2 regions of the Bacillus sp. EA-CB0995 genome follow, and region 2 is predicted to be linked to the other one. Evidence: a T-box and tRNA genes for the amino acid it is inferred to sense, from the RefSeq annotation. Region 2 holds a T-box; the other holds one or more tRNA genes.
The links. The T-box of region 2 lies ahead of trpS (tryptophan--tRNA ligase). A T-box ahead of a tRNA ligase gene usually reads a tRNA of that ligase, here a tRNA-Trp.
Positions count from the first base shown of each region.

Region 1: it has a tRNA-Trp gene. The T-box ahead of trpS (tryptophan--tRNA ligase) is inferred to sense a tRNA for this amino acid. The anticodon was not compared.

Region 1 is NZ_CP169269.1:4,052,595-4,059,946, forward strand. Features, by position in the region: gene ACEWFJ_RS20815 (SH3 domain-containing protein) at 1-753, shown strand, start outside; gene ACEWFJ_RS20820 (hypothetical protein) at 760-1,095, shown strand; gene ACEWFJ_RS20825 (DUF3965 domain-containing protein) at 1,408-2,559, opposite strand; gene ACEWFJ_RS20830 (CBS domain-containing protein) at 3,014-3,433, opposite strand; tRNA gene ACEWFJ_RS20835 (tRNA-Glu) at 4,044-4,115, opposite strand; tRNA gene ACEWFJ_RS20840 (tRNA-Asn) at 4,117-4,191, opposite strand; tRNA gene ACEWFJ_RS20845 (tRNA-Ile) at 4,195-4,271, opposite strand; tRNA gene ACEWFJ_RS20850 (tRNA-Trp) at 4,282-4,352, opposite strand; tRNA gene ACEWFJ_RS20855 (tRNA-Thr) at 4,356-4,431, opposite strand; tRNA gene ACEWFJ_RS20860 (tRNA-Phe) at 4,449-4,524, opposite strand; tRNA gene ACEWFJ_RS20865 (tRNA-Asp) at 4,535-4,610, opposite strand; tRNA gene ACEWFJ_RS20870 (tRNA-Met) at 4,613-4,689, opposite strand; tRNA gene ACEWFJ_RS20875 (tRNA-Ser) at 4,718-4,810, opposite strand; tRNA gene ACEWFJ_RS20880 (tRNA-Ala) at 4,829-4,904, opposite strand; tRNA gene ACEWFJ_RS20885 (tRNA-Pro) at 4,919-4,992, opposite strand; tRNA gene ACEWFJ_RS20890 (tRNA-Arg) at 5,002-5,075, opposite strand; tRNA gene ACEWFJ_RS20895 (tRNA-Leu) at 5,079-5,167, opposite strand; tRNA gene ACEWFJ_RS20900 (tRNA-Gly) at 5,182-5,256, opposite strand; tRNA gene ACEWFJ_RS20905 (tRNA-Leu) at 5,293-5,373, opposite strand; tRNA gene ACEWFJ_RS20910 (tRNA-Lys) at 5,391-5,466, opposite strand; tRNA gene ACEWFJ_RS20915 (tRNA-Gln) at 5,472-5,546, opposite strand; tRNA gene ACEWFJ_RS20920 (tRNA-Tyr) at 5,553-5,636, opposite strand; tRNA gene ACEWFJ_RS20925 (tRNA-Val) at 5,653-5,728, opposite strand; rRNA gene rrf (5S ribosomal RNA) at 5,733-5,848, opposite strand; rRNA gene ACEWFJ_RS20935 (23S ribosomal RNA) at 5,957-7,352, opposite strand, start outside.
Region 2 is NZ_CP169269.1:3,644,435-3,666,954, reverse strand. Features, by position in the region: partial or broken gene ACEWFJ_RS18885 (YitT family protein) at 1-356, shown strand, start outside; gene ACEWFJ_RS18880 (DUF3813 domain-containing protein) at 571-768, opposite strand; gene ACEWFJ_RS18875 (hypothetical protein) at 768-908, opposite strand; gene ACEWFJ_RS18870 (Cof-type HAD-IIB family hydrolase) at 1,007-1,816, opposite strand; gene ACEWFJ_RS18865 (YjzC family protein) at 2,215-2,394, shown strand; gene clpB (ATP-dependent chaperone ClpB) at 2,553-5,159, shown strand; gene ACEWFJ_RS18855 (YjzD family protein) at 5,194-5,379, opposite strand; partial or broken gene ACEWFJ_RS18850 (alpha/beta hydrolase) at 5,535-6,265, shown strand; gene ACEWFJ_RS18845 (NAD-dependent epimerase/dehydratase family protein) at 6,314-7,174, shown strand; gene ACEWFJ_RS18840 (ComZ family protein) at 7,215-7,394, shown strand; gene ACEWFJ_RS18835 (efflux RND transporter permease subunit) at 7,634-10,762, opposite strand; gene ACEWFJ_RS18830 (TetR/AcrR family transcriptional regulator) at 11,038-11,910, shown strand; gene ACEWFJ_RS18825 (beta-ketoacyl-ACP synthase III) at 11,991-12,923, shown strand; gene fabF (beta-ketoacyl-ACP synthase II) at 12,948-14,189, shown strand; gene ACEWFJ_RS18815 (DUF2268 domain-containing putative Zn-dependent protease) at 14,275-15,063, shown strand; gene ACEWFJ_RS18810 (YjbA family protein) at 15,469-16,215, shown strand; gene trpS (tryptophan--tRNA ligase) at 16,626-17,615, opposite strand; T-box leader at 17,744-17,958, opposite strand; gene ACEWFJ_RS18800 (DUF3899 domain-containing protein) at 18,017-18,394, opposite strand; partial or broken gene ACEWFJ_RS18795 (hypothetical protein) at 18,517-18,718, shown strand; gene ACEWFJ_RS18790 (hypothetical protein) at 18,774-18,917, shown strand; gene opp3b (oligopeptide ABC transporter permease) at 19,233-20,162, shown strand; gene opp3C (oligopeptide ABC transporter permease) at 20,159-21,175, shown strand; gene ACEWFJ_RS18775 (ABC transporter ATP-binding protein) at 21,196-22,239, shown strand; gene ACEWFJ_RS18770 (ABC transporter ATP-binding protein) at 22,232-22,520, shown strand, end outside.

The sequences.
Region 1 (7,352 bases), 400 kb from region 2:
ACTGTCCAAGAAGAAGAAAATGGATGGTATAAAATTATACATAACGGAACAAATGGCTATGTAAAGAAAGAGTTTTTATCTAACGGAACTCAGCCGTTAGTAAAAGGAGTTACGGTACAAGGCGGAAGCTCTTATTATGTTGCTACTCCAGCATTAAAAGTACGCAGCGGTGCAGGAACAAATACAGCTGTTATTGGTTCTTTAAAGAATGGAACACAAGTACAAGTCGTTGGAAAGGTTGGCACATGGTATAAAATTCGCTACGGATCAGGATATGGCTATGTTGGACAACAATATATATTGCAAGGACAACAACAACAGCAGCAACAGCAGCAACAAGCTAAACCATCTATTCCAGCTGTATTTAAATATCCAGTTCAAGGGAACGTGAGCTCAACATTTGATGTACGTTGGGGACAGATGCACTATGGCGTAGACTTTGCGGCAACAGGAAATGTTCCAATTCAAGCTGCTGCACCTGGCACTGTTGTTAAGTCGTACTATTCTACAAGCTATGGAAATGTTGTATTTGTTGCCCATCATATAAATGGGAACTTATATACAACTGTATATGCTCACATGAACAATCGTGCGGTTAAAGAGGGCGATAACGTAGCAACGGGTCAATTGCTCGGTTATATGGGAAATACAGGACATTCCACTGGTCAACACTTACATTTTGAATTACATAACGGGGAATGGAATTTTGAAAAAACAAATGCAGTAAATCCGCTTCCTTTCCTAGTTAGGTGATGTAAGATGACACGCAATATCCCATTAATTATTGAGTATTTAGCATTTTTCGGTCTCATTTGTTGCTTATTAATTTACAACACAAACATTGTATTTTTAAGCATCGCTATTACGTTCGTTGCTTGTGAAGTGCTGATGGAAGTATTCAAAATTCGTTTAAAACGCCATATTTCACACATATATACTGCACTGTTCATTATAAGTTCTTTACTAACAAACATTATTTATAATGGCCTAAATGCCGCCGCAATTTTCCCTGTATTCTTTATGACTATTCTTCTTATAGTATCTCAATATATATATGTCCCAGAACATCGTAAACATCAATATCAAGAAACATAGAAAGAGGGAAAATGGTGCAACGCTTATCCAAAGCTAGTCTAACAAAATCGTTTTTAGACTTATATGAAAGAATAAATGAATTTTTTGGTATTAAAGAAAATAAAAATGGCCAATTCCTTTTATATGGCATGATTTCTCTCATAATAATTTCTTTTTTTATTTACTATTAAATAAGGATTCCACATAAAGTGGAATCCTTATTTGTATTCTACGCTATTTCTTTTTATTTACTGGACAAAGTATGCTTTCTCAAAGAAATGAACTTTATGTAACCATTAGTTGAAAAAGCATCAAATTAGTGGAAAACTCACTTTATCCGCACGCATATTTTTCATAAATAAAACTTAAGTTATATTTATTTTCTAAGTTCATACGCTGTTCATCGCTACACCAGTAAAATAAAATATCATGTATTGAAGCATAGCGCTTATTCTTTAAAAATTGCTTAATAAAGGAAGGAAAACAATTTGGTAATTGTATAAATATATAATCGCGTAGTAGTTCCTCTTTATATCCTATTCCTTTACATATATACATGAGTTCTTCACAATAATATGCATGTTGTGGAACTTGAATCATCTCGAAAAATGGAACATATGATAATAATTTCCCAATAAAATGCTCATATTTTTTCATAAATTCAAATGACATATATTCCATTATTTCTTTTATAACAAATAAATAATCATCAACATGAGTTGTCTTTAATGGATTAAGATGATCTGATATTTGTGCAATCACCGCATGTTGGCATGCTACAGCAGCTCGGCTTGGTTCATAATATGTTAAGAAATCAGTGCATTTTCTATATTTTTTCAATAAATCTAGTGTGTATAAATCATAAATATATGTATTACAATATACTGCTAAACCCATTAGGTCTTCATCTAATTTCTCTCTTGATAATGTCTTTGCTTGTTTACAAAGATATAGAAACATAAATTCCAACATTTCTTTATGCGACAAAAGTGCCTTATACTTTTCAATACACTCTACATTAAATTTAATTCTTTCCCAAATAAAGTAATCATTGCTGTCTAACTCAGCAACTTTTTGTTTTATAATTAAATAATTCCAAGCAACTACTTGTGTAAACACATCCCATGATTCATAATCTAGAGATGTTTGTACGAACTCCTCTAATCCTTCATCAACCATAAAACGATAAGCTTGTTGATACCATCCCACTTCTTGACATAAACGAACAATTCGAACTAAAGTTGGCATTTCATCTTTATGAAACTTCGGTAAATTATGTAATTTTTTCATTCCATATAAAATAAAAGGAATTAAATTTTCTTTCTTATAAAATTCTTTTTCTTTCCAAGCCAGAATAGTTCGTTCTTTTCCTTCTCCTTTTGGACGCTTTGGTATAAGCAAAGAGAGTAAATCCGCAAAATTTTCCGGCTTTTCATACGCATCCGTAACCAAATTCCAATTAGGTTCGGTTTGCATAATCGTCATATAATTCCCCCCGTTTTCTATATGTATGATCAAATACTTTCATGTTAATAAACCCATTATTATATTAATAATAATATTATTATATTCAAAATAATATATAAAACTTTGTATTTATTAGTATACCATTTTTTTCATATGATACTAGTTGTTAACAATAATTTCAAAAGTAATTTACATAAAGTGAAACTTCCATCAGTGGAGGTTTTCTTCATCCCCTACCTATCTTCTTCGCTTTTTCTAAATCTCGAGGTAGGGGTCTTACTGCCCGCGAATAGCGGGATAAAGTACAACTTTAATCCGTGAGGGCTTCATCCCCCACGGATTATTAGTGAAACCAATCGGGGACATGCTAGCAGTTTACCCCTTACATAATTTGTTTTCTGCTAAATTTTGAGATGGGAGTATTACTGCCCGCGAATAGCGAGATAAAGACTAGTATAAAATATTCTATTCTTTACTTTGTATCCTCTGATATTTCACTTAAGGCAACACCCGCCTGATCATCTGCATATTTAGTTGTTGCTAAATCACCAAGTGATAACATTCCCACAATTTGCCCATGTTCAATTACCGGCAATCTTCTGATTTGGTAACGTGCCATTAACTCTGTCGCTTTTTCAACAGAGTCATCAGGAGACACTGAAACAATTTGTGTTGTCATAACATTTGTAATTTGATTAGAACCTGGATGCTTTTCTGCAATCCCTCTCACAACTAAATCACGATCTGTTACAAGACCAATAACTTGGTCATTCTCTACAACAGGAATCATTCCTATATCTTCTTCTTTCATTTTCACAGCTGCTTCATATACATTATCTAGCGGCGTACAATGTACAATATTCGTGCTCATCAATTCTCGAACGGTTGTCATAAATACCCTCCTTTACACACTTTAGCCTTTCCAATTCTCCTCATTTAAATTCGCGCTTCCTAGAAAGATAAATACAATAAGATACGCTCATTTCTATAAAAACAAAGGAAATTGCTCTTTGCCAACCTCGGAGAATTTTCTAAACAGCACCGGCTAAGGTCACAATTAGACTTTTAGTCACTAGCCATAGAACAAACTAAATGGGGTATTCTTAAATATGACGATCCATCTAAGATCATTAGGATTGAGGAGAGAAAATAATAATTTTATTCATCAGTTTAGCTAAAATAGTCAATTGATGAAATATAATGCACTATATTCTTTCCTAATTATATAAAATAATACAAAATCCTTCATTATTTACAATAAAAAATGAAATATTTCATAACATATTAAAAATAAACTTACTATCAAAATGAGCTATGGGTATTTATATCATCCAGCTACCTTCTTTGACTCCTTTGAGCCTTAAGGTAAATCCGGGAGTAGTAGGATAAACATATTTATATATTTATAAGGAGATTATTAATCAAAGATGTAGAAGGCATAATATATAATATCATTTTCTTCAAATAAAAAAGAGTCAGCATGGTGCTGACTCTTTTTGAAGTGACCCGTACGGGATTCGAACCCGTGTTACCGCCGTGAAAGGGCGGTGTCTTAACCACTTGACCAACGGGCCATGGCTCCGCAGGTAGGACTCGAACCTACGACCGATCGGTTAACAGCCGATAGCTCTACCACTGAGCTACTGCGGAATATGGTGGGCCTAAATGGACTCGAACCATCGACCTCACGCTTATCAGGCGTGCGCTCTAACCAGCTGAGCTATAGGCCCATATTTCTTACAGGGGCAGTAGGAATCGAACCCACACCGGAGGTTTTGGAGACCTCTGTTCTACCTTTAAACTATGCCCCTAAGTGGTGCCGGCTAGAGGACTTGAACCCCCAACCTACTGATTACAAGTCAGTTGCTCTACCAATTGAGCTAAGCCGGCTAGTTTACAAAAAAAAATGGTGGCTCGGGACGGAATCGAACCGCCGACACGAGGATTTTCAGTCCTCTGCTCTACCGACTGAGCTACCGAGCCTTTATGTAAATGGCGGTCCCGACCGGGGTCGAACCGGCGATCTCCTGCGTGACAGGCAGGCATGTTAACCACTACACCACGGGACCATTGGTTGCGGGGACAGGATTTGAACCTGCGACCTTCGGGTTATGAGCCCGACGAGCTACCAGACTGCTCCACCCCGCGATGATATAATATTCTTTTAAATAAAAAATGGAGGAGGTAGAGGGATTCGAACCCCCGCGCGACTCTCGCCGCCTGTCGGTTTTCAAGACCGATCCCTTCAGCCGAACTTGGGTATACCTCCGTATATATGAAGCTTTAATGGTGGAGCCTAGCGGGATCGAACCGCTGACCTCCTGCGTGCAAGGCAGGCGCTCTCCCAGCTGAGCTAAGGCCCCATTTTTTAAAACTATCGGGAAGACAGGATTCGAACCTGCGACCCCCTGGTCCCAAACCAGGTGCTCTACCAAGCTGAGCCACTTCCCGTTAATAAAGCGCGCCCGAGAGGACTCGAACCCCTAACCTTTTGATCCGTAGTCAAACGCTCTATCCAATTGAGCTACGGGCGCATATGGTGCCGAGGGCGGGGGTCGAACCCGCACGGTGGTCACCCACCGCAGGATTTTAAGTCCTGTGCGTCTGCCTGTTCCGCCACCCCGGCGTCATATTGAAAATTGGAGCGGAAGACGGGATTCGAACCCGCGACCCCAACCTTGGCAAGGTTGTATTCTACCACTGAACTACTTCCGCAAAACATATATGACTGATTGCTTATTTAATTAAAAGTGCGGGTGAAGGGAGTCGAACCCCCACGCCAAAGGCGCCAGATCCTAAGTCTGGTGCGTCTGCCAATTCCGCCACACCCGCATATTACATTTTAAAAATGGTGAGCCATGAAGGACTCGAACCTTCGACCCTCTGATTAAAAGTCAGATGCTCTACCAACTGAGCTAATGGCTCTTGAATGGCTGGGCTAGCTGGATTCGAACCAGCGCATGACGGAGTCAAAGTCCGTTGCCTTACCGCTTGGCTATAGCCCATCAAGATGGTGGAGGGGGGCAGATTCGAACTGCCGAACCCGAAGGAGCGGATTTACAGTCCGCCGCGTTTAGCCACTTCGCTACCCCTCCGACATTTAAATATATATGGTGGAGGATGACGGGATCGAACCGCCGACCCCCTGCTTGTAAGGCAGGTGCTCTCCCAGCTGAGCTAATCCTCCATTTGCCTGGCAACGTCCTACTCTCACAGGGACAAAGTCCCAACTACCATCGGCGCTAGAGAGCTTAACTTCCGTGTTCGGTATGGGAACGGGTGTGACCTCTCTGCCATCATTACCAGACTGTATTCAATTGAGACAATCATTATTATACTCGATTCACTGAAAAAGTCAACAAGTTTTTTTATATTCTCTCAAAACTAGATAACATCAATGTAGTATACATATTATATGGTTAAGTCCTCGATCTATTAGTATTCGTCAGCTCCACATGTCACCATGCTTCCACCTCGAACCTATCAACCTGATCATCTTTCAGGGATCTTACTAGCTTAACGCTATGGGAAATCTCATCTTGAGGGGGGCTTCATGCTTAGATGCTTTCAGCACTTATCCCTTCCGCACATAGCTACCCAGCTATGCCCTTGGCAGAACAACTGGTACACCAGCGGTGCGTCCATCCCGGTCCTCTCGTACTAAGGACAGCTCCTCTCAAATTTCCTACGCCCACGACGGATAGGGACCGAACTGTCTCACGACGTTCTGAACCCAGCTCGCGTACCGCTTTAATGGGCGAACAGCCCAACCCTTGGGACCGACTACAGCCCCAGGATGCGATGAGCCGACATCGAGGTGCCAAACCTCCCCGTCGATGTGGACTCTTGGGGGAGATAAGCCTGTTATCCCCGGGGTAGCTTTTATCCGTTGAGCGATGGCCCTTCCATGCGGAACCACCGGATCACTAAGCCCGACTTTCGTCCCTGCTCGACTTGTAGGTCTCGCAGTCAAGCTCCCTTATGCCTTTGCACTCTACGAATGATTTCCAACCATTCTGAGGGAACCTTTGGGCGCCTCCGTTACTTTTTAGGAGGCGACCGCCCCAGTCAAACTGCCCACCTGACACTGTCTCCCGGGTCGATAAGACCCGTAGGTTAGAATTTCAATACAGCCAGGGCGGTATCCCACCAGCGCCTCCACCGAAGCTAGCGCTCCGGCTTCAAAGGCTCCCGCCTATCCTGTACAAGCTGTACCAAAATTCAATATCAGGCTACAGTAAAGCTCCACGGGGTCTTTCCGTCCTGTCGCGGGTAACCTGCATCTTCACAGGTACTATAATTTCACCGAGTCTCTGGTTGAGACAGTGCCCAAATCGTTACACCTTTCGTGCGGGTCGGAACTTACCCGACAAGGAATTTCGCTACCTTAGGACCGTTATAGTTACGGCCGCCGTTTACTGGGGCTTCAGTTCAGAGCTTCGCTTGCGCTAACCCCTCTCCTTAACCTTCCAGCACCGGGCAGGTGTCAGCCCCTATACTTCGCCTTACGGCTTCGCAGAGACCTGTGTTTTTGCTAAACAGTCGCTTGGGCCTATTCACTGCGGCTTTCCGTTAAGAAAGCACCCCTTCTCCCGAAGTTACGGGGTCATTTTGCCGAGTTCCTTAACCAGAGTTCTCTCGCACACCTTAGGATTCTCTCCTCGCCTACCTGTGTCGGTTTGCGGTACAGGCACCTTTTATCTCGCTAGAAGCTTTTCTTGGCAGCGGGGAATCAAAGACTTCGCTCCATAAGGAGCTTCCCCATCACAGCTCAGCCTTCGCGGTAAGCGGATTTGCCTACTTACCAGCCT
Region 2 (22,520 bases):
TTATAGCGGCCGGCTATTTATATGGCTGGGAAAAGGCGCTTTATACGTTAGTGACATTATATGTATCTTCACGTATTATTGATGCAATACATACACGCCATGTGAAAATTACTGCGTTTATTGTAACGAAAAATGGAGCGGAAGTGCGAAAGGCAATTCATGAACGATTGGTTCGAGGGATTACGACTGTTCCAGCGATAGGTGCGTTTACGAATGAAAATAAAGAAATGTTAATGATTGTTATTACTCGCTACGAGTTGTATGAGTTAGAAAGGGTTATAAAAAAAGTAGATCCAGGTGCATTTACAAACGTTATACAAACGGTTGGGGTGTTTGGATTGTTCCGTAAAGATTAATAAAAGAGGACCGTATGTGGTCCTCTTTTATTCGTTCATCTAGTCAGAGTTGCTCGGTTAAGTTTTATCCCGCATTAACGGGCAGTAAACCCCCTACCTAAAGATTCAGAGAAAAGCGAAGAAGATAGGTGGGGGATAACTGCCCATAAAAGCCCGATTGGTGAGAGCTTTCCATAAGTGGGGATGAAAAGCCCCCACTTATGGAAGTTTCACTTTACTCCGTTGCTGAAATGCTTTGAAGTTCATCTTGCATTTCGCGTAATTGTACTCTTTCGGCAGTAGAAGAATTGGTATAAGCGGACAGTAAAGCATTTTTCGCTTTATCAACAAATGCTTGTTGTTCGCTATGGTTTGAACAAGATACAGCTTGTGCAACAGCATCTCGTGCTTGTTGGAACAGTAAGTTACCCATTAGAACCCTCCAAGAGAAGAGTTATTTCGTTCTTTTTCTGCTTCAGCTAGTGTACCACGGTATGGGAATCTTGCGTCATGCTGCATAACAGAATCTGCCCCTTGTTGTACGAAACGTTTTGACTTATTCTTTTTGCCCATTCGTAATTCCCCCTTTTAGCAGAAAAACATTGACACATTTACTGTGTCTCCTATAGTATGTGCGCTTGGCGTCATACTATAAGCAGGGAATTTTCGCCTTACAATCCAAGAACCTCCTCTAAATAAAGAGCAATTCCGTCTTCTTCGTTTGATAATGTCACGTGATTTGCTAATGATTTTAATTCTGGAATAGCGTTCCCCATTGCAATTCCGTGCCCGGCAAATTCAATCATTTCAAAATCGTTATCTTCATCACCAAATGCGATGATATGTTCTTTTGGGATATTGTAGAAACTTGAAATTTTTTGTAAGCCAATTGCTTTATTTAACCCGCTTTTTACAATTTCAATAATCGGCCAAGGAGCGCCCCATTTTCGGTGATCGATTACCTCTGCATGCATATCCGTTAAATGCTGGCGGATAGAATTTGATTTTGACTCGTGTGCATCGATTAATAAGCAAGTTGGGTGTTCTTGTAAAATGTCGAGTAAATCACCTGTGAAAATTTTAGGTGAACCAAATTCGAAAATATGTTTTTTATCTGCATCAATTTGTTTTACATATACATCATCAATCACTTCCGCATAAATATTTTCTACCCCAAAATCCATACATGCGCGAACGATTTCTTGCGCAGTAGCAAGTTCAAGCGGAGAGTGATGTGTTCCCCAATTCCTATCAAGTGGGTGATGGACGTATGCACCGTTGAAATTGACGATTGGTGTATTTAATCCAAGTTCTTTATAATATGCATGACTCGCACGAAATGGACGACCGGTTGAAATAACAACGATATGACCTTGTTCTTTTGCTCTTGCAATAGTTTGTTTTGTACGCGCTGAAATCATTTTTTGATCTGTAAGTAAAGTACCATCTAAATCTAATGCAATTAAATGTTGTTTTTTCATGCGTCTCTCACCTTTTATAAAAAGTTTTGTGTATTATATTCATCTTAATTCCTATATTCTTGTGCTGTCCACTATTTGTCACTGGTAAATGGAAAAGTCAAGTTGTTTTCTGAAAGTTCGAATAATGTTTCTTTCATTTTGTACAATTTGTGAAAAGGGTTACAATGAACAGATTATCGTGTTTATAATGAGAGTGTAATCTTCTCGTAATAAGTTGTTTGACTCTCCTTTGATACTGGTCGTTATGGCCAGTTTTTTTTGTTTCTACATATACTGATGTATCTCCTGCTAAAATGTGTAATTTCATTATATGAGCATGGTTTCCTAAACATAACAGAAAAGGTTTTCTAAAATGGGACATACTAAAGATGTAATGATGGAATGGAAGGAGAATGGATATGGGACAAAGTCATCGATTCCGAGCAGGTCAAAAAGCACCAAACGACGGCATATATGTTGAAATTGGTGAAACAGGAAGTATGGTTAAGGATCCAAAAATGGTAAAGCTCTCTGCTGGAGATAAATTTCCAGGAGTTACAAATCAAAACAGACAATGGACATATAAAAGAAGACCATAACAAATCCCGCAGTTATAAGCTGCGGGATTTATTATGGCGAAATGGATTTAAAAAATAAGCTTGTCATAAAGTCATCTTCGTTGAATACAATAGGTAATTTGTCGTATAATCAAATCAAAGGTCAAAAAAAGTCAAAGTGTAAAGGAGCTGTGGCTGTAATGGACTTAAATCGAATGACGACAAAAACTCAAGAAGCGATTATGAGTGCACAATCAATTGCTACTAAGCATCATCATCAAGAAATTGATACTGTACATCTTTTAGTTGCGCTTCTTCAACAGCAAGATGGATTAGCAATCCGTATTTTTCAAAAGATGGATGTAAATATAGATCAGCTTATGCAAGAGGCAGAGCGCTTGTTAAAGCGAAAGCCTTCTGTTACAGGGGGCGGCATTGAAGCAGGGAAAGTATATGTTACCAGTGCACTTCAGCAACTGCTTGTAAGAGCTGAAGAAGAAGCGAAGCATCTGCAAGATGATTATATTTCAGTAGAACATATTCTTCTTGCGTTTTGTGATGAAAAGAAAACGAATGATATACGTCAGTTGTTTACATCGCTTCGTATTACGAAAGAAGCGTTATTACAAGCATTAACAGAAGTTCGGGGGAATCAAAGAGTGACAAGTCAAAATCCAGAAGTAACATATGAAGCTTTGCAAAAATATGGCCGTGATTTAGTAGCAGAAGTACGGCAAGGAAAACTTGATCCGGTTATTGGACGTGATAGTGAAATTCGGCGCGTTATTCGCATTTTATCGCGTAAAACGAAAAATAATCCTGTATTAATTGGTGAACCTGGGGTTGGGAAAACAGCAATTGTTGAGGGATTGGCACAGCGTATTGTCCGTAAAGATGTACCGGAAGGATTAAAGGATAAAACTATTTTTGCGCTTGATATGAGTGCGCTTGTTGCGGGTGCAAAATTCCGCGGTGAATTTGAAGAGCGTTTGCAGGCAGTCTTAAATGAAATTAAAAAAAGTGAAGGAAAGATTTTATTATTTATCGACGAGCTTCATACCATTGTGGGGGCTGGGAAAACAGAGGGAGCAATGGATGCCGGGAATATGTTAAAACCAATGTTAGCGCGCGGGGAGCTGCATTGCATCGGAGCGACGACACTTGATGAATATCGGAAATATATTGAGAAAGATCCGGCATTAGAACGTCGTTTCCAGCAAGTATTAGCAGAAGAGCCAACGGTTGAAGATACGATTTCTATTTTGCGCGGTTTAAAAGAACGTTTTGAAATTTATCACAGTGTTAATATTCATGATCGTGCTCTTGTAGCCGCAGCGATGTTATCAGATCGTTATATTTCCGATCGCTTTTTGCCGGATAAAGCGATTGATTTAGTTGATGAAGCATGTGCAACGATTCGTACAGAAATTGACTCATTACCAACAGAACTGGACGAAATAACACGTCGTATTATGCAGTTAGAAATTGAAGAAGCTGCGCTTAGTAAAGAAACGGACCGCGGAAGTCAGGAGCGTCTGCAAACATTGCAGCGTGAGTTATCCGATTTACAAGAAAAAGCGAGTGGAATGAGAGCGCAGTGGCAAAAAGAGAAGGAAGAAATTCATAAAGTACGGGATTTACGTGAAAGTCTGGAGCGTTTGCGCCGTGAGTTAGAAGAAGCGGAAGGGAATTACGATTTAAATAAGGCGGCAGAGCTTCGTCACGGCAAAATTCCAGCTCTAGAAAAAGAGCTAAAAGCAGCGGAAGAAGCAAATGCCAATAAGCGGGAAGATAACCGTCTTCTTCGTGAAGAAGTAAGTGAAGAAGAAATTGCAAATATCGTATCGCGTTGGACTGGTATTCCGGTTGCAAAGCTCGTGGAAGGAGAACGTGAAAAACTGCTTCGTTTAGAGCAAATTTTATCAGAGCGTGTTATCGGACAAGAAGAAGCGGTCGGTCTTGTGGCAGACGCGGTGTTACGTGCCCGTGCTGGTATTAAAGATCCAAATCGTCCGATTGGTTCATTCATTTTCTTAGGACCTACAGGTGTTGGGAAAACAGAACTTGCGAAAACACTGGCACAGTCATTATTTGATAGCGAAGAACAAATCATTCGAATCGATATGTCGGAGTATATGGAAAAACATGCAGTATCACGTTTAATCGGAGCGCCTCCTGGATATGTCGGGTATGAAGAGGGCGGACAATTAACAGAAGCTGTACGCCGTAAACCATATTCGGTTATTTTATTAGATGAAATTGAAAAAGCGCATCCGGAAGTGTTTAATATTTTACTGCAAATGTTAGATGATGGGCGTATTACAGACTCGCAAGGACGTACAGTTGATTTTAAAAATACAGTAATTATTATGACGTCCAATATCGGATCACAATATTTACTAGAAGGATTGGGAGAAGATGGTTCTATTCAAGATGAAGCAAGAGATCTTGTGATGAAACAACTTCGCGGTCATTTCCGTCCGGAATTTTTAAATCGCGTGGATGAAATTATTTTATTTAAACCACTCACAACAAATGAGATAAAAGGTATTGTCGATAAAATTGTGAAAGAGTTGCAAAACCGTTTAGCAGACCGTCATATTACGGTTGAATTAACAAATGCAGCAAAAGAGTTTGTTGTAGAATCGGGATTCGATCCAATGTACGGTGCACGTCCGTTAAAGCGCTACGTACAGCGTCAAGTTGAAACGAAGCTAGCGCGTGAACTCATTGCAGGTACAATTACAGATCATAGTCATGTATTAATTGATGTATTAAATAACGAGCTAGTTGTAGAAGTTGAATAAAAAAGAGTCCGGATCATTCCCGGACTCTTTTTTATTAATGCTGCTGTGCAGGCTCGTTTGGGATTAATGCTCCCAGTGCGACTATAAGTACAGTAAGAATTACAGAAAAAATAGACGCTTGTTGGAAATCGTATGTAACGCCTGGCGTCATAGAGCTTAGTACGTAGCTCATCATTTGCACAAGCAGGAACGACCAGATAAAGGCCCAAATTACACGCATCTTTTCACACCTCTATTCGTTCAATTTATTTTTATTGTAACATAACTCTAAAAAGAATATAAAAAAATATTTGATGTTTTTGAAAAGCAAATTGCTATTAGCATCATACATTATAAAAGAGTAAGTTTGATGTTGTTATATAAGGCGGGAGAGGTATGAGTATTAAGGAACGTTTTTTCTTTTTAGAACAAGAGCCATGTGTGATTCACTTGCCGGAAAAGCCGAATGGATTCGGTATATTACTGCTAGGTGATTACAATTATTTTATTGAGAATGGTACAAGTTTATGGCTTCAGCATGCAGGTCGGTTACACTTGTTAAATGAATTGCGAAAGGAAGGTTATACGATTTTTTCTTCTAATTTATTTGGGAGACATTGGGGGAATGAACAGGCAGTTCGTTTGGCGAAGCGATTGTATCATGTTGTCATGAAGAAGGAGATTTTGAACGAAAAGGTTCATATAATAGCAGAAGGAATGGGAGCGCTTGTTGCCCTGCAAATGATGAAACAATATCCAGAGTGTGTTCGATCTGTTCTCATGTTTAATCCATGTATTCACTTACCGGCACATGTTGAACTTGAAAAAGAGCACAAATTTTTTTATAAGCGGTTAATTCGTGAATTGATGCAAGCATATGATGCGACAGAATCAGATCTAGAACAGAAAATTGAAAAGAAAGCATTTCCGTATTTAGTATCATCTGTTCCGGTAAAAATATTTGTCTCTATTCAAGAAAAAAAGAACGAAAACAGTTGCTTAGGGAATATGAAAAGAAACGTTTGCAAGAGAATTGCCCAACTTTATTATCCTTTCATCTACAAGATATAAAATATAAAGTAGCACAAAATGCGTGTCAGTTTTTTAAGTGGTATGAAGATTTATAAAGCTCCTATACATAAGGAGCTTTTCGTGCATTTGAGGAGGGAGAGAAAATGAAACGAGTAATTGTTGTTGGGGCGTTAACATTTATAGGCTATCATCTTGTGCAGAAGTTTCTTGAAGAAGAAGTTGAAGTATATGCATTTGATTTTGATAATATGAACAGTATGTCCAAGATGAATGAAGAAAAATTATGTTTAATTGGCCGTAATGCATTATTTACGTATTTTTCGTTGCGGGGTGATGAAGGATGGGCAATGTTGGAGGAAGCGGATATTAATGCTGCGTATTTTTGCTTATGTGAGCCAAATCAGCAAAAGGATTTTCGAAACGAACGTACTATATTGCAATATGTAAAGCGATTTGAGAGTTTTTGCAGAAGAAAAGAAACAAAATTAATCGTTTTATCTTCTATAGAATCGAATCAGGCTTGCAGCAATGAGGAAAATAGTATGCTTTTTTCAAAAATTGAGAGAGAAGTAAAAAAGGGTGGTGCAGATTATTGCATACTACGTGTCCCGACAGTATATGGACCGTGGCAACCGTTGTTTATGACATACCAGCATGTAATTCTTTCGCAGATAAAGCAACAGACTATTTCTGTTCCCGTAGAAGAATGTGCATATGACCTATTGTATGTTGAAGATGTTGCTAGATGTTTATATGAATTTAGTGGAAAAAGGACGGGGATCAAAATATACTCTCTTTGCAGCGGGGAAGAAAATCAGTGGCAAAAGGGCATTGAACTATTACAGGAAACAGGTGAAATTCAAATACATCATAAAGAGTGCCCAAACGGTGAGGAAACAGAGAAGATTGTTATAAATCAGATGGCATTAGAAGACGGATTACAACGTCAAATTTCTCATATAAAACAATATAAGGAGTTATATGAGGACAGCAACACATGGTAAACTAGAGAAGAAAGCTTTGATGTTGAAAGGATGAGAAAATATGAACGAAAAAAACATGCAGTTTTTACAAATCGCAATGAAACATTTGCCGGAAGCAAAGGCAATTTTAGATGATAACGGTATTGCATTGGATATGGCAAAAGCACAGCCTGTATTGGAATTATTAATGAAGGTTATGAGTGAAGCGTACGAGCTTGGGAAAGCGGACGCAGGAGAGTAATATAACTTCTATATAAATACCAATTGAAAAACCAACATAAAAACCGCCTTCTTTTTAGGTGGGCAAGAGCATCTGGCCATGCATAGAAACGGTCAGGGCCTTTTCCTGCCACATGCAAGGCTTAAAACAAAAGGAGAAAGCAAGTAGCGGTCATGTTGTATTCTCATAGAAGTGACTTACCGGTCGAAAAATGAATATGTAAAAGAGACCTTTCCGTCTTGATGGAAAGGTCTCGCTTTTTATTCAGCCACTTTATTTTTTCGTTTCAACTTGCTTAATACTTCATATACAATCGGTACAATTAATAACGTTAATAGCGTAGAACTTGTTAATCCCCCGATTACTGTTACGCCAAGACCTTTGGAAATAAGGCCGCTTCCTTCAAAGCCTAGTGCAAGTGGAAGTAAGGCACCAATCGTTGCGATAGCTGTCATTAAGATTGGGCGTAATCTTGTTGCACCAGCTTCTAGTAATGCTTCGCGTGTTGTAAACCCTTCGCGTTCCTTATGAATGACACGATCAATGAGTACGATAGCGTTTGTGACAACGATACCGATTAACATGAGGGCACCAATCATTGAAGAGACGCTTAATGTTTCACCGGAAATTAATAAGGCAACAACGGCACCGATTATTGTAAATGGAAGGGAGAATAAAATCGCTAATGGTGCTAGTGCCCCGCCGAATGTTACAACAAGAACGAAGTATACAATCGCAATCGCAGCTAACATGGCTAAGCCAAGTTGTGTAAAGGACTCTTGAATATCTTTAGATACACCGCCCATCGAAACATCGATGCCAGATGGTAAGTCCATCTTATTTACTTCTTCTTGAATGTTTCTAGAAGTTTTTGCTACATCATCTGTTGTTGGTTTTGCAGTTACTTCTGCATATACGCGGCCATCACGTCTTGTTATTGTATTAGATGTTTCACCTTCTTTTACGGTCATAACATCTTTTACAGCCACTTCTGTGCCAAGCGGTGTTTGGATTTTTCGATTTGTTAAATCATCGATGTTTTCGTAATTTTGTTTTTTAACCTCAACATACACGTTCATCTCTTTGTTATCTTCTTTTACTGTTGTTAAGACAGGGCGTTCGTGAGAGCCGGAAAGTCCCATGCCTACCTGTGCAGCAGTTAGTCCAAGCTTACTTAATTTCTCTTGATCTGCGACTAATGTGTATTCATCGTATGTTTTTGCAAGGCTAGAGTCGATATCTTTTAACGTTTTATCTTTTTTCATGATATTTTGAATGTCTTTTACGACAGGTTCAATCTCTTGTAAGCTGTCGCCGTATACATATAACTTAATTTCATTACTGCTTCCGCTAGATGAGAAGTCTTGATTTTTCCATTCTCCCTTGTCTGTCATCTTTTGCAGGTCTTTAACAACTTTTTCTTTTTCCTTCTCAAAGTTCTTTGTATCGTTTTTATATTGAACAAAGAATAATGCTTGGTTTGAGTTACCTGGACTCATCGGGTTTTCTCCGCCAAGTGAGAATTGAATCGTTTTTACATCTTTCTTGTTCTTAAAGTAATCTTCTGCTTTTGTTGCAACGCTTTCGACATCTTGTAATGTTTGTCCAGGTGCTGGATTATAAGATGTAATTACTGTTTTTTCTTCTTCAGATGGTAAGAAACTTACGCCTACAATTGGGATAAGAGCAATGCTTCCCACTAATAATAAAACCGCGATGCTAGATGTAATAATTTTATGGTTTAATACCCATTCTAGAAGGCGTTTATATCCATTAGCAAGTTTACTTGGTCGCTCTTCGTGAGTATGTTGCTGTTTTTCTTTGGTACTTTCTTTTTTAAATAAAGAATGCGCCATCATCGGAACGATTGTAATAGCTACAAGAAGAGAAGCTAATAAGGCGAAAACAATTGTCAAAGCAAACGGTAAGAATAGTTCACCGATCATTCCTTTAACAAGACCAAGCGGTAAGAAGACCGCGATGGTTACGATTGTAGATGACATAATCGGAACGAACATTTCTTTCGTTGCCTCGCGAATTAAGTCTTTTCCTTTTAATTTTTCGTTGGATAAAGCCATGCGCCGGTAAATATTTTCAATAACAACGATTGAATCGTCAACAACGCGGCCGATAGCGACGGTCATTGCCCCAAGCGTCATAACATTTAATGTAATATCCATTTCTTTTAATAGTAAAATTGCAATTAATAAAGAAAGTGGAATTGAAACAACGGAAATAAGCGTTGTTCGAATGTTACGTAAGAACAACATGATGATAATAACAGCGAAAATAGCACCAAAAATAGCTTTACTTAACATTGTGCTTACTGATTTTTCAATTGGTGCACCTTGGTCAAATGTTGAAATGATTTCGATGTCATCAAATTTCTTTTCGAAGTCATGTGCTTTATCTTTTACAGCATTTACAACGTCAACGGTATTCGCATCAGCAGCTTTTACAATTTGAAGGCTGATTGCATCTTTTCCGTTTGTACGCGAGATGGACTCTGCTTTCCCAACTTGTTTAATGTCGGCAATATCTTGCAATTCTACAGTTGGAATTGCTAATCCTTGTCCCATTGCAGCGGAATTCATATTAGGCTGCTGCGTCTGAGTTGGCCCCTGTGAACTTCCTTGGTTTGTAGAAGGGATAAGCGGGATTTTCATTTCTTTTAAAGCGCTTAATGTTGTAATGTTGCCATCTACAACAACTGATTTTTCTTTATCTTTAAATGTATACAGTCCTAGCGGCATAGAAACATTAGAACCTTTAATCATGTTCTTAACTGTATCTTCGCTTAGCCCTAATTCTTTCATTTTCTCTTCGTTGAAGACAAGCTGTACTTCTTCAACTTGTTGACCTGAAATTTGAACAGATGCAACGCCGTCTAGTCCTTCTAAGCCTGGAACAATATCTTTTTCCACTCGTTTTGTCAGCTGTGCAAGAGACTCATTCTTACTTGTCACACTTAATGACATAACAGGAAAAGCGTTGATGCTAAGGCGAGAAACTTTCGGTTCTTTTACGCCTTCTGGTAAAGGTAAGTCAGCGAGTGCATCTTTAATTTCTGTCTCTGCTTTTTCCATATTTTTATCAAAATTATATTCTACTTGAATAGAAGATGCGTTTTGAAAAGAAGAGGAACTTACAACGTTTACCCCATTTAAGTTTTGCAGTCGTTGTTCGATTGGTTTCGAAATCTTTTCTGCTACTTCAGCTGGAGTAGCACCAGGATAAACAGTTGTTACTGTTACAAGTGGTGTGGTAATATCCGGGATTGTTTCTAGCTTCATGCGAAGACCAGAATAGATTCCTGCAATCGTAATAATGATCGTTAATAACCAGACTGCGAACTTGTTATTTAACGAAAAGTTAATAATCTTCTTCATCTGTACACTCCTTTTTATCAAAACTGACTAATTGGTCATAACGAACAAAGTATAACTGACTGATCGGTCAACGGTCAACTGAAAGGACTGATGCAAAGTGAAACTTCCAGCAACGGAGGCTTCTTCATCCCTTATCTATCTTCTTTATCTTCTCTGAGTCTTGAGGTGAGGGTCTTATTTCCTGCTAATAGAGGGATAAAATGTTGAGAAATACTTGCAATTTTTGACCGATGAGTCATAATGCGAATAAGAGTGTTTTTTTAGGAGAGAAAAAGATGAAGGAAAAAGAACGGTTAATTATTGAAACAGCAATTAAATTATTTGCAATGAAGGGTGTTAGTGCGACGTCTATTCAAGAAATTGCAACAGAATGCGGTATTTCCAAAGGCGCATTTTATTTACATTTTAAATCGAAAGACACTTTAGTATTGGCAACGTTGGAATATTACTACGATCGGATTCAAAATAAAATGAGGGGTATTGAAAAAGAATCATTACCTCCACGTGAGAAATTTGAAAAACAATTACATTGTCAGTTTTACGAATTACAACAAAAAAGAGAATTCATTATTATGTGTATGAGGGAAAATGCGATTCCTTTTAATAAAGAAGTAGAAACATTTATGACGAGAATGAGATTAGAATCACATGCTTTTCACCGAGATGGTTTACTTGCTATTTATGGGGAAGAGATTGCTCCTTATCTTATTGATGTAATTATTATGCTAGAAGGGATATCGCATGGGTATTTGGAGTCGGTTATCTTTAATGTGGTAAATGTAGATATAGCATATATGGTGAGATTTATATTAAAAAGAATGGATGATATTGTAGCGGGGTTACAACGTTCAAATGAAAAACCGGTTATTTTAGAACGAGAACTCAATCACTTTTTGTGCGATGGGAATGTAATGAACGGACATATGGAAGAATCATTTGTAAATGAAATTATTACGTTAAAACGTACGCTAGTAGACCAATTAGGAAATGATGAATTACTGGTTACACTAGATGTGCTAGAGTCAGAAATGAAAATGAAGCATCCGCGAGTTCCAGTTATTCAAGGCATGTTGTCTAACTTAAAGTCGTATCCAGAATTGCGTGATTTCCACGAAAGGATTGCAGCATATTATAAAATATCAAATTAATATTATATAGACAAAAGGGAGTTTATCATTTAAAATTAGTACCAAGTCATAAGAATTGATATAAAATGGAGGGTTGTAATGTGAATGTAGGCATTTTAGGGATCGGGAGATATGTGCCGGAAAAGGTTGTCACAAATCACGACTTAGAGAAAGTGATGGATACATCTGATGAGTGGATTCGTACAAGAACGGGAATTGAAGAAAGACGAATTGCCGATGATACAATAGATACTTCACATATGGCTGTGGAAGCTGCAAAAAAAGCACTCGAAAATGCAGGGATGAACGGGGAAGAAATTGATCTTATTTTAGTTGCAACAGTAACGGCGGATCGTTCGTTTCCGGCGGTTGCTTGTGTAGTTCAAGAACAAATTGGAGCGAAGCATGCAGCAGCTATGGATTTAGGTGCAGCTTGTGCTGGTTTTATGTACGGAATGATTACAGCGCAACAATTTATTCAAACTGGAACTTATAAAAATATATTAGTAATTGGTAGCGATAAATTATCTAAAATTGTAGATTGGAATGACCGAAATACGGCAGTTTTATTTGGTGATGGAGCAGGTGCTGTCGTTATGGGAGCTGTTTCAGAAGGAAAAGGTATTCTTTCATTTGAATTAGGAGCGGATGGAAGTGGTGGTAAACACCTTTATCGTGATGAATATGTTATGATGAATGGCAGAGAAGTCTTTAAATTTGCTGTTCGTCAACTTGGTGATTCTTGCCTTCGTGTTTTAGAAAAAGCAAACCTTACGAAAGAAGATGTGGACTTTTTAGTGCCTCACCAAGCAAATATTCGTATTATGGAATCGGCGAGAGAGCGATTAAATTTACCTCAGGAGAAGATGAGTACAACAATTTCTAAGTTTGGGAATACGTCAGCTTCTTCGATTCCAATTGCTATGGTAGAAGAATTACAAAATGGACGCATTCAAGATGGTGATCTTATCATATTAGTTGGCTTTGGCGGCGGATTAACCTGGGGAGCGGTTGCTCTTCGTTGGGGTAAATAAGGACTGAGAGAAAAGGAGTGTATTTTGTATGGAAAAAAGCGTGTTGTAATTACAGGATTAGGAGCAGTTACTCCTGTAGGAAATGATGTAGAAACTGCATGGAACAACATTAAGCAAGGTGTATCTGGAATTGGACGTATTACACGCTTAGATGCAGAGCAATTTCCGGCAAAAGTAGCAGCGGAAGTTAACGACTTTGAAGTCGAGAAATATATCGATAAGAAAGAAGCGCGTCGTATGGACCGCTTTACACAATATGCTGTTGCAGCTGCAAAAATGGCTGTAGAAGATGCGAAATTAGAAATCACAGAAGAGAATGCTCCGCGTATCGGAGTATGGGTTGGATCTGGAATTGGCGGTATGGAAACATACGAAGAACAATTTAAAGTATATATGGAAAAGGGTGCACGTCGCGTAAGTCCATTTTTCGTACCGATGATGATTCCCGATATGGCAGCTGGTCAAGTGTCGATTGCTACAGGAGCTAAAGGAATCAATACTTGTTCAGTAACAGCATGTGCATCAGGAGCCAATTCAATCGGTGATGCATTTAAAGTAATTCAGCGCGGTGATGCGGATGCAATGATTACGGGCGGAGCAGAAGCACCATTAACAAATATAGCATTTGCAGGGTTTAGTTCTGCTAAAGCATTAACATTTAATGAAGATCCGGCAACGGCTTGCCGTCCGTTTGATAAAAATCGCAGCGGTTTTGTTATGGGCGAAGGTGCTGGTATCATTATCTTGGAAGAGTTAGAGCATGCACTAGCACGCGGTGCTCATATTTACGCAGAAATCGCTGGTTATGGTGCAACAGGTGATGCATTCCATATTACAATGCCCGCTCCTGGCGGTGAAGGCGGTGTACGTGCGATGCGTCAAGCGTTAGCAGATGCAGGTCTTCAGCCGGAAGATATCGATTATATTAATGCGCACGGTACGAGTACAGAAGCGAATGAAAAGTATGAAACAATGGCAATTAAAGAAGTGTTTGGCGAACATGCATATAAAGTAGCAGTAAGCTCAACAAAATCAATGACAGGACATTTACTAGGTGCAGCTGGTGCGGTAGAAGCGATTATATCTGTTAAAACAATTACAGATGGTATTGTTCCGCCAACAATTAACTATGAAACACCAGATCCAGAGTGTGACTTAGATTGTGTACCAAATAAAGCAAGACAACAAGAGGTACGTGCTGTATTAAGTAACTCATTAGGTTTCGGTGGTCATAACGCAGCATTAGTATTTAAAGCATATAAATAAAAAAGAAAAAAGTGCAGATGAAAATCTGCACTTTTTTTGCTTTCTTCCCCATAGCTGCATATGTATGAAACAAAGGGGGAGAGAGATGGGAGTGTTTCGAACGGCAGAATTGATGCGCGAGCATTACTGGAAACCAGAAAAAATTTGTGAGAAGTTAACAAAATATATTCCGCTCGAAAAAGAACCTTTGTATCGATTTCTTGTTTCAAAGGGAATGTTTCGCCCAGTAGTAGATGGAGAGAAAGAAATTGACATATTGCAAAAAGAACGAGTATGGGAGCAATTGGCAGTAGAGTACAAAGAATTGCGGAAATGGTTGAAAGGACCTGATATACCGGTATTTATTTTATTATCTGATCCGTATAATCGGACGGTTCAGCGAGAATATAATGGAAAAACAGGATTAGCAATGCGAAATGCTTTATTTTTATTTGTAAGTTCACAAAATTCGATTGCTGAGTTAAAGGCATTACTTACTCATGAATATCACCACATATGTCGTATCCATGAAAGTAAGGTGATAGAAGAACAGTATACTATTTTGGATACGATGGTTATGGAAGGATTAGCAGAACAAGCTGTGTACGAAAGGTATGGAGATTCTTACCATGCTCCTTGGGTGTCTTATTATGGCAAAGAAGAAGCAATTATGTTTTGGCATCGGTATATACTAGATAGGTGTGATGTGAAGCGAGGTACAAGGGAGCATGATGTGTTGTTAAATGGATGGAGGCTCTATCCGAAAATGCTTGGGTATGCTGTAGGATTTCATATCGTAAAGGATTGTGTAGGGCATAAGAAATATAATACAAATGCTTTACTAGAAATGGATGCTAAAACCATTTTAAAAGAGGCAGTTTCTTTTGAATCATAAGAATGATGTATGAACTTAGCTGTCGCTAAGTTTTTTTATTTTATCCCGCATTAACGGGCAGTAAGACCCCCACCTCAAGATTTAGAGAGAAGCGAGGAAGATAGGTGGGGGACAACTGCCCGTAAAACCCCACTGATGGAAGTTTCACTTCATCACGTATCAATAGGTAGTAAGTATCCATCTTAAGATTTAAAGAAAATAAAGAAGATAGATGGCATGGTATTACCTTTTTTACTCATTATTAGCGGGGAAGATATTTACCGATGAAAGTTTTACCTTATGAGGATGAAAGATGAAAGACAATGAAGAAATTAATAATAAGAATATATTTCCTCCATTGGAATAAATTTTACGAAAGATGACCATAATGAGAGCTACAAACAGTTGTGAAGTGAGGGGAAAGCAATGTTATATCTGCATGATGTATGGGTAAATTGGTTTGAAGGTGAAGAAAACGGGTATAACGTCTGTCATTTCTATGAATGGCGGAAGGATGATACGATCGAATTGTTAGATCAAGTACCATTATTAAAAGTAGATTCCGCATTATATCATTACATCGAGAACGAATTGCTAGAGCTTCCGCCAAAACTATTGGAAGACGTACATCATAAGGCGTATATTCGAAAAAACCATGAACGACTGCAGCAAGAGTATTGTTTTGTTGTATCAGATGGAAAAGGAATTATTGCAATTGATACAATTGGATACAATATTCCAATACGCAAAAGTCGACTGATTCCAAGACAAGAGCAAATGGTGTATGAAATGGTAGAAAACGTACAGGCAGAAACATATGATTTTGAAGTGGAGGCATCACAAAAGGAACATCATATTTTATCACCTTCTCCGCATATGATGAATGGGCTAACACGGAAAGAAAGACAATTAAAACAACTGCTCTTTATGACGCTAGATCAACTACATACAACGAAGAACCCAGCGGAGATTCGCTATTGGTATACAGAATGGGATCCAGCAGCATATCCATCTGTGCAACATCTGACATTTGAAGAAGTATGGAACCGTTTATATGAAGAAGCAAAGTATGGCTGGTCAGATAAACATGAACAGCTTTGTGAACGACTTGTGAGAGGACAACCGTTCTTTGAAAAGCTGTGGGAAATGGAAAATGAGCAAAAGGTAAATTAAAGGGAATGATCCAAAAGGCACGTAAGGTGCTTTTTCGGATCATTCCCTTTTTTGTGTGTTCACAAAGATATCGGCGTTATTCACGATATATCGGCGCTTCGACAGAATATAAAGTGAAACTTCCATCAGTGATGCTTTTCTCACTGATGGAAAGCTCTCACCAATCCCGCATTTACGGGCAGTTTTCTTCCCTGCTCTTCTCCAGCCTTTACTGCCCGTTACTGCGGGATAAAGACTTCTCGATAATATTCAGCATGCGAGTAGTCGAGTCGCTTCCGCTTTTCTAGATGTCTAGCTCCAGCGGCTAGAATCTCGGGTCGTTTCGCCCCCTCGGTCGAAGTAAAGAACACTTCTCGGTCGTGGGCTCCAACGTCCTACGATTCTGAATAAGCCGCTTTCGCTTTTCTTCCTTATCTTCGTTTTCTGCTTAATCCCATTGCATTTTCGACTTTGCGAAGTTGTTTCATTGCGACGCGGTTTGCTTTTTCAGCACCTTGATCAAGGATTTCATCTAATTCAGGAGAATTAATGAGTTCATTATATTTGTCTTGAATTGGACGGATTGCTTCTACAACAACTTGTGCTAAGTCGCCTTTGAAGTCGCCGTATCCTTTTCCTTCATACTTTGCTTCTAACTCTTCCACTGTTTTACCTGAGAAAGAAGAATAGATAGTTAATAAGTTTGAAATACCTGGTTTATTTTCTTTATCGAATTTTACGATGCCGTCTGAATCTGTTACAGCACTTTTAATTTTCTTTTCAATTGTTTTTGGATCGTCAAGTAAGCTAATCATAGATTTTGGATTTGGATCTGATTTGCTCATTTTTTTCGTAGGTTCTGTTAATGACATAACGCGTGCGCCTACTTTTGGAATGCGAATTTCTGGAATTGTAAACACTTCGCGATAACGATTGTTAAAACGCTCTGCTAAATCGCGTGTTAACTCAATATGTTGTTTTTGGTCATCCCCAACTGGAACAATTTCTGTATTGTATAGTAAAATGTCTGCTGCCATTAATGGTGGGTATGTTAATAAAGCTGCCGGAACAGATTCTCTTCCTTGTGACTTATCTTTATATTGTGTCATACGTTCTAATTCACCTACGTACGCAGTACATTGCATAATCCATCCAAGTTGACCGTGTGCCGGAACTTCTGATTGTACAAATAATGTAGATTTCTCAGGATCGATGCCGCATGCTAAGTATAATGCTGCTAGACTGCGAATATTTTTGCGAAGCTGTACTGGGTCTTGCGGTACAGTAATTGCATGTTGGTTTACAATGCAGAAATAGCAATCATGTTCATTTTGCAGTTCTGTAAACTGCTTCATTGCTCCTAAATAGTTACCAAGTGTAATTGTTCCGCTTGGCTGAATGCCTGAAAAAATAACTGACATATGTATGTCCTCCTTAAAAAGTTGTATAGTTTTCATCTTTCAATATTTCGGCCTAGAGTTCTAGCGCCTTGTAATTCTGAACGAGCCGCTTTCGCTTTTGAATACAAAAAAGCCCATTCATCCCTAAAAATAGGGACGAATGGACCGCGGTACCACCTAATTATTTTGCTAAGCAAAATCTCTTTATCCATTGTAACGTTGGATGTAACGCCAAAGCCTACTCCTAAAGCGTTTCGGTTTGGTGCTCAAAAGCCCATTCCATACTGTACAATTACTTGTTTTCACCGACCACAAGCTCTCTGAAATTGCTTCAATATGTACTCTTCTTTCTCATCGCATGCATATAAATTTGTAAGTAAATATTTTCGCACTATTATAACACACAATGATTGGTTTGCAAACTATATAAGAACAGTGAAGCTAATGATTGTTGAAAGTGCTCCTAATATGATACCGGTAATAACGATAGGATATGTCCATGCAAAAGAATATGTGCGGTACAATATTTCTTTCGGATCACGCTTTTCTTCGCCTTCAATTAAAGATTCAACTTTTTTATTTGATCGACCTAATTTCTTAAAAGAATACATTGTTACATTGAAAAAACCACGCTGAAATAAAAATAGAAATCCTCCGATAATAATAAAGATTAAGGCGATATAAAACATAATATTGACAAAATTCAACAAAAAGGAAGTAGAAAGGATAAAAGCACATGCACAAGAAATCGTGATTGTGATGCCTGTTAATATACTAATACGTGAAAAAAGCGTATTCAAATGCTTCACCTCCACAAAAAAATTACTAGAATTATTATACTATAAAAGTTATAATGAGTACTATAAAGAATTTTTAGAAAAATATACATAATTTCGTATTTTGTTGCAATTAGATAACTACAATGTTAAGTTCTATCTTTACAAAAGATACAAAAAAAACATTTTAGTTTAAAAATTTTAACAAAAAAATAAAAAACTATATTCACAATCGCCTTATTATATGTATAATGAAAATTGTAGAAACTTGGAGATTATTCTTTCAATTCTGCATTTTTACATAGTGAGGGCATAGGGGGTGCACTTAGGGGAGGCAATACAACATGAAGAAGAAGCTGCTATTATTCCTTGCATCGACATTAATAGTTAGCATGCTAGGAGCTTGCGGATAAAAAGAGAAAAAGCAAGCGAAGGGAAAGCAACAAGTAATAACAATGGGAAGCAAGAGTTAAATTTAACAGAAGTATCTGAAATTCCGACAATGGATTTATTTAGTTATAATATTCTGAATCTTCTAACGTGTTAAACGATACAATGGAAGAGTTATACCGAGTTGGAATGAACTTGAGAAAGTTTTAATTCAAGAGGATGCAGTTATTGCTCCTGTGTTCCAAAAGGGGACATCATATATGCAAAAAAGTGCTGTAAAAGATGTTGTTAAACGTAATTATGGCGGCAAGTTTTTTTACAAGTGGGCTTCTGTCCAACAATAATATACTTTACTCCATCGGTTACAACGGGTATACGCCTATGATGGGCATATGCTCTTATTTTAAATCAATAATAGTAAGAATATTTTAAACTATCTTATTGCTTTTGAGAAAATGGGGAGGTGCTAGTTATGGGACGTTATACATTGCAACGTTTCGCGTACATGATTATTACATTATTTTTAATCACAACATTAACATTCTTTTTAATGAAATTATTGCCGGGTTCTCCGCTTAAAAACCAAGAGAAGTTATCGCCAGCACAAAGGGAAATCATTTTAGAAGAGTATGGTTTAAATGATCCTCTACCAGTACAATATGTGCACTACATGAAGAATTTAGTTCAAGGAGATTTAGGGGTGTCCTTCCAGTATGATAACCGTCCAGTAACAGATATGGTTGTTAGTCGTATTGGTCCATCAGCACAATTAGGTTTGCAAGCGATTGTTTTAGGAACTTTTATGGGATTATTACTAGGTATTGTTGCAGCTCTTCGTACGAATACATGGGCTGATTACGGGGCGACATTCATTTCGGTACTCGGAATGTCTGTACCAGGATTCGTTTTTGCAGCATTATTACAATATTATGTAGCAGTACAAGCAGGATGGCTGCCGGTAGCATTTTGGAAAGGGTTTGAATACACAATTCTACCGACGATTGCGTTATCTGTAGGCGTAACAGCTACAATTGCTCGTTTTGCACGTACAGAATTAATTGAGGTTATGCAGGCTGATTATATTTTAACAGCAAAAGCAAAAGGGCTTAGTAAAGGTGTAATTATTGTAAAACATGCGTTACGAAATGCTCTTATTCCGATTATTACAATTTTAGGTCCAATGGTTGCTAACTTGATGACAGGAACACTTGTTATTGAGCAAGTATTTGCTATACCAGGTTTAGGGGAACAGTTCGTTAAGTCTATAACATTGAACGACTACACAGTTATTATGGGTACAACCCTTTTCTATAGTGCAGTTTTCATTTTTGTTATATTTATTGTCGATATACTATACGGTATAGTTGATCCTCGTATTCGTTTAGCGGGAGGGAAAAAATAATGAAAGATATCCAAAAAATATCTCCAGATTTATTTCAGCCAGCAAATCGCAGCAATACTGATAATGAAGTTATTGCCCGTCCGAGTATAAAATTTTGGGAGGATGTAAGAAGACGTCTGTTTCAACATAAAGGTGCAGTCTTTGGAATGGTTATTCTCCTTATAATTGCGTTATTAGCGATTTTTGGCCCGATGATGAGTAAGTATTCTTATAAAGATCAAGATTTAAACCGTGCGAAAATGCCGCCGAGAATACCGGTGTTAGAGAATATTCATTGGCTGCCGTTTGATGGTGTGGATCAATACGGTGTAGACCAATATGAAAAACGAGATATTAAAGAGTATTTCTGGTTTGGTACAGATGATCTTGGCCGCGACATTTGGACAAGAACGTGGGAAGGAACACGAGTATCTTTATATATCGCATTATTAGCAGCGGCAATTGATTTAGTTATCGGGGTTGCATATGGTGGTATTTCCGCATTCTACGGGGGCCGCGTTGATAATTTAATGCAACGTTTTGTTGAAATATTAAATGGTATTCCGTACTTAATTATCGTAATTTTAATGGTAATTATAATGGATCCTGGTATTTTATCGATTACATTTGCAATGGCTCTTACAGGATGGATTGGAATGTCACGTGTTGTTCGTGGACAAGTATTGAAAATGAAAAATCAAGAGTATGTATTAGCATCACGCACACTTGGAGCAACAAATACACAATTAATTGTCAAACATTTAGTGCCAAACTTAATGGGTTCTATCATTGTTATGACAATGTTCACAATTCCAAGTGCAGTGTTTGGAGAAGCTTTCTTAAGTTTCATTGGTCTTGGAATTCAGCCACCGTTAGCATCATTAGGTTCTCTAGTAAGTGATGGGTACAAGTCAATTCAAACATATCCGCATATGATGTTTATTCCAGCGGCCGTAATTAGTATGTTAATTTTAGCATTTAACTTAGTAGCAGACGGTTTACGCGACGCGTTAGATCCGAAAATGCGTAAATAAGGAAGAAAGGAGAGCGAATGATGAAAACATTATTAGAAGTAAAAGATTTACATGTTTCTTTTGACACACATGCTGGTGAAGTACAAGCGGTGCGCGGAGTTACTTTTGACTTGAAAAAAGGAGAAACGTTAGCGATTGTAGGGGAGTCTGGTTCCGGTAAATCCGTTACATCTAAAGCGTTGATGGACTTAATTCCAAAGCCACCAGGGCGTATTAAAAAAGGAGAAATTATTTTTGATGGTCGTGATTTAACGAAGTTAACAGAAAAAGAAATGCAGCAAATTCGCGGAAAAGAAATTGCGATGATTTTCCAAGATCCAATGACATCATTGAATCCAACGATGACAATCGGAAACCAAATTATGGAAGGTCTCGTTAAGCATCAAGGAATGAGTAAAGCAGACGCTCGCAAAGTGGCGTTAGAGCTCCTTGATCTTGTTGGAATTCCAAATCCGGAAGCGCGCTTAAAACAATATCCACACCAATTTTCAGGTGGTATGAGACAACGTGTTGTTATCGCAATGGCGCTTGCTTGTAACCCAAAATTACTAATTGCCGATGAGCCGACGACTGCACTTGACGTAACAATTCAAGCGCAAATTTTAGAATTAATGAAAGATATTCAGCAAAAAACAGAAGCAGCTATCATCTTTATTACGCATGACTTAGGTGTTGTTGCGAATGTGGCGGATCGCGTGGCTGTTATGTATGCGGGGAAAGTTGTAGAAATTGGAACAGTTGATGAGATTTTCTATAACCCAAAACATCCGTATACATGGGGATTATTAGCTTCTATGCCAAGTTTAGATGGTGAGGAAGAGGAATTGTATGCAATTCCAGGAACGCCGCCAGACTTATTAAAACCGCCAAAAGGTGATGCGTTTGCAGCGCGTAATCCACAGGCGTTAAAGATTGATTTTGAAATGGACCCACCTTTATTTAAGGTAAGTGATACACATTATGCAGCAACGTGGCTACTTCATGAACAAGCTCCGAATGTGGAGCCGCCTGAAATTGTCCAAAGACGTATTCGACAAATGAAAGCGGGTGAACAGCATGACTAATAATCGTGAGAAATTGATTGAAGTAAAAAATGTAAAGCAACATTTTAATGTGAGCGGTGGAGTTGTAAAAGCAGTTGATGATGTTACGTTTGATATTTACCGCGGAGAAACATTCGGACTTGTAGGAGAGTCTGGTTCTGGTAAATCAACAACAGGAAGAACAATCATTCGTTTATATGATGCAACAGCAGGTGAAGTATTATTTAATGGTGAAAATGTGCATGGTAAAAAATCCCGTGCTGAATTAAAGAAATTTAACCGTAAAATGCAAATGATTTTCC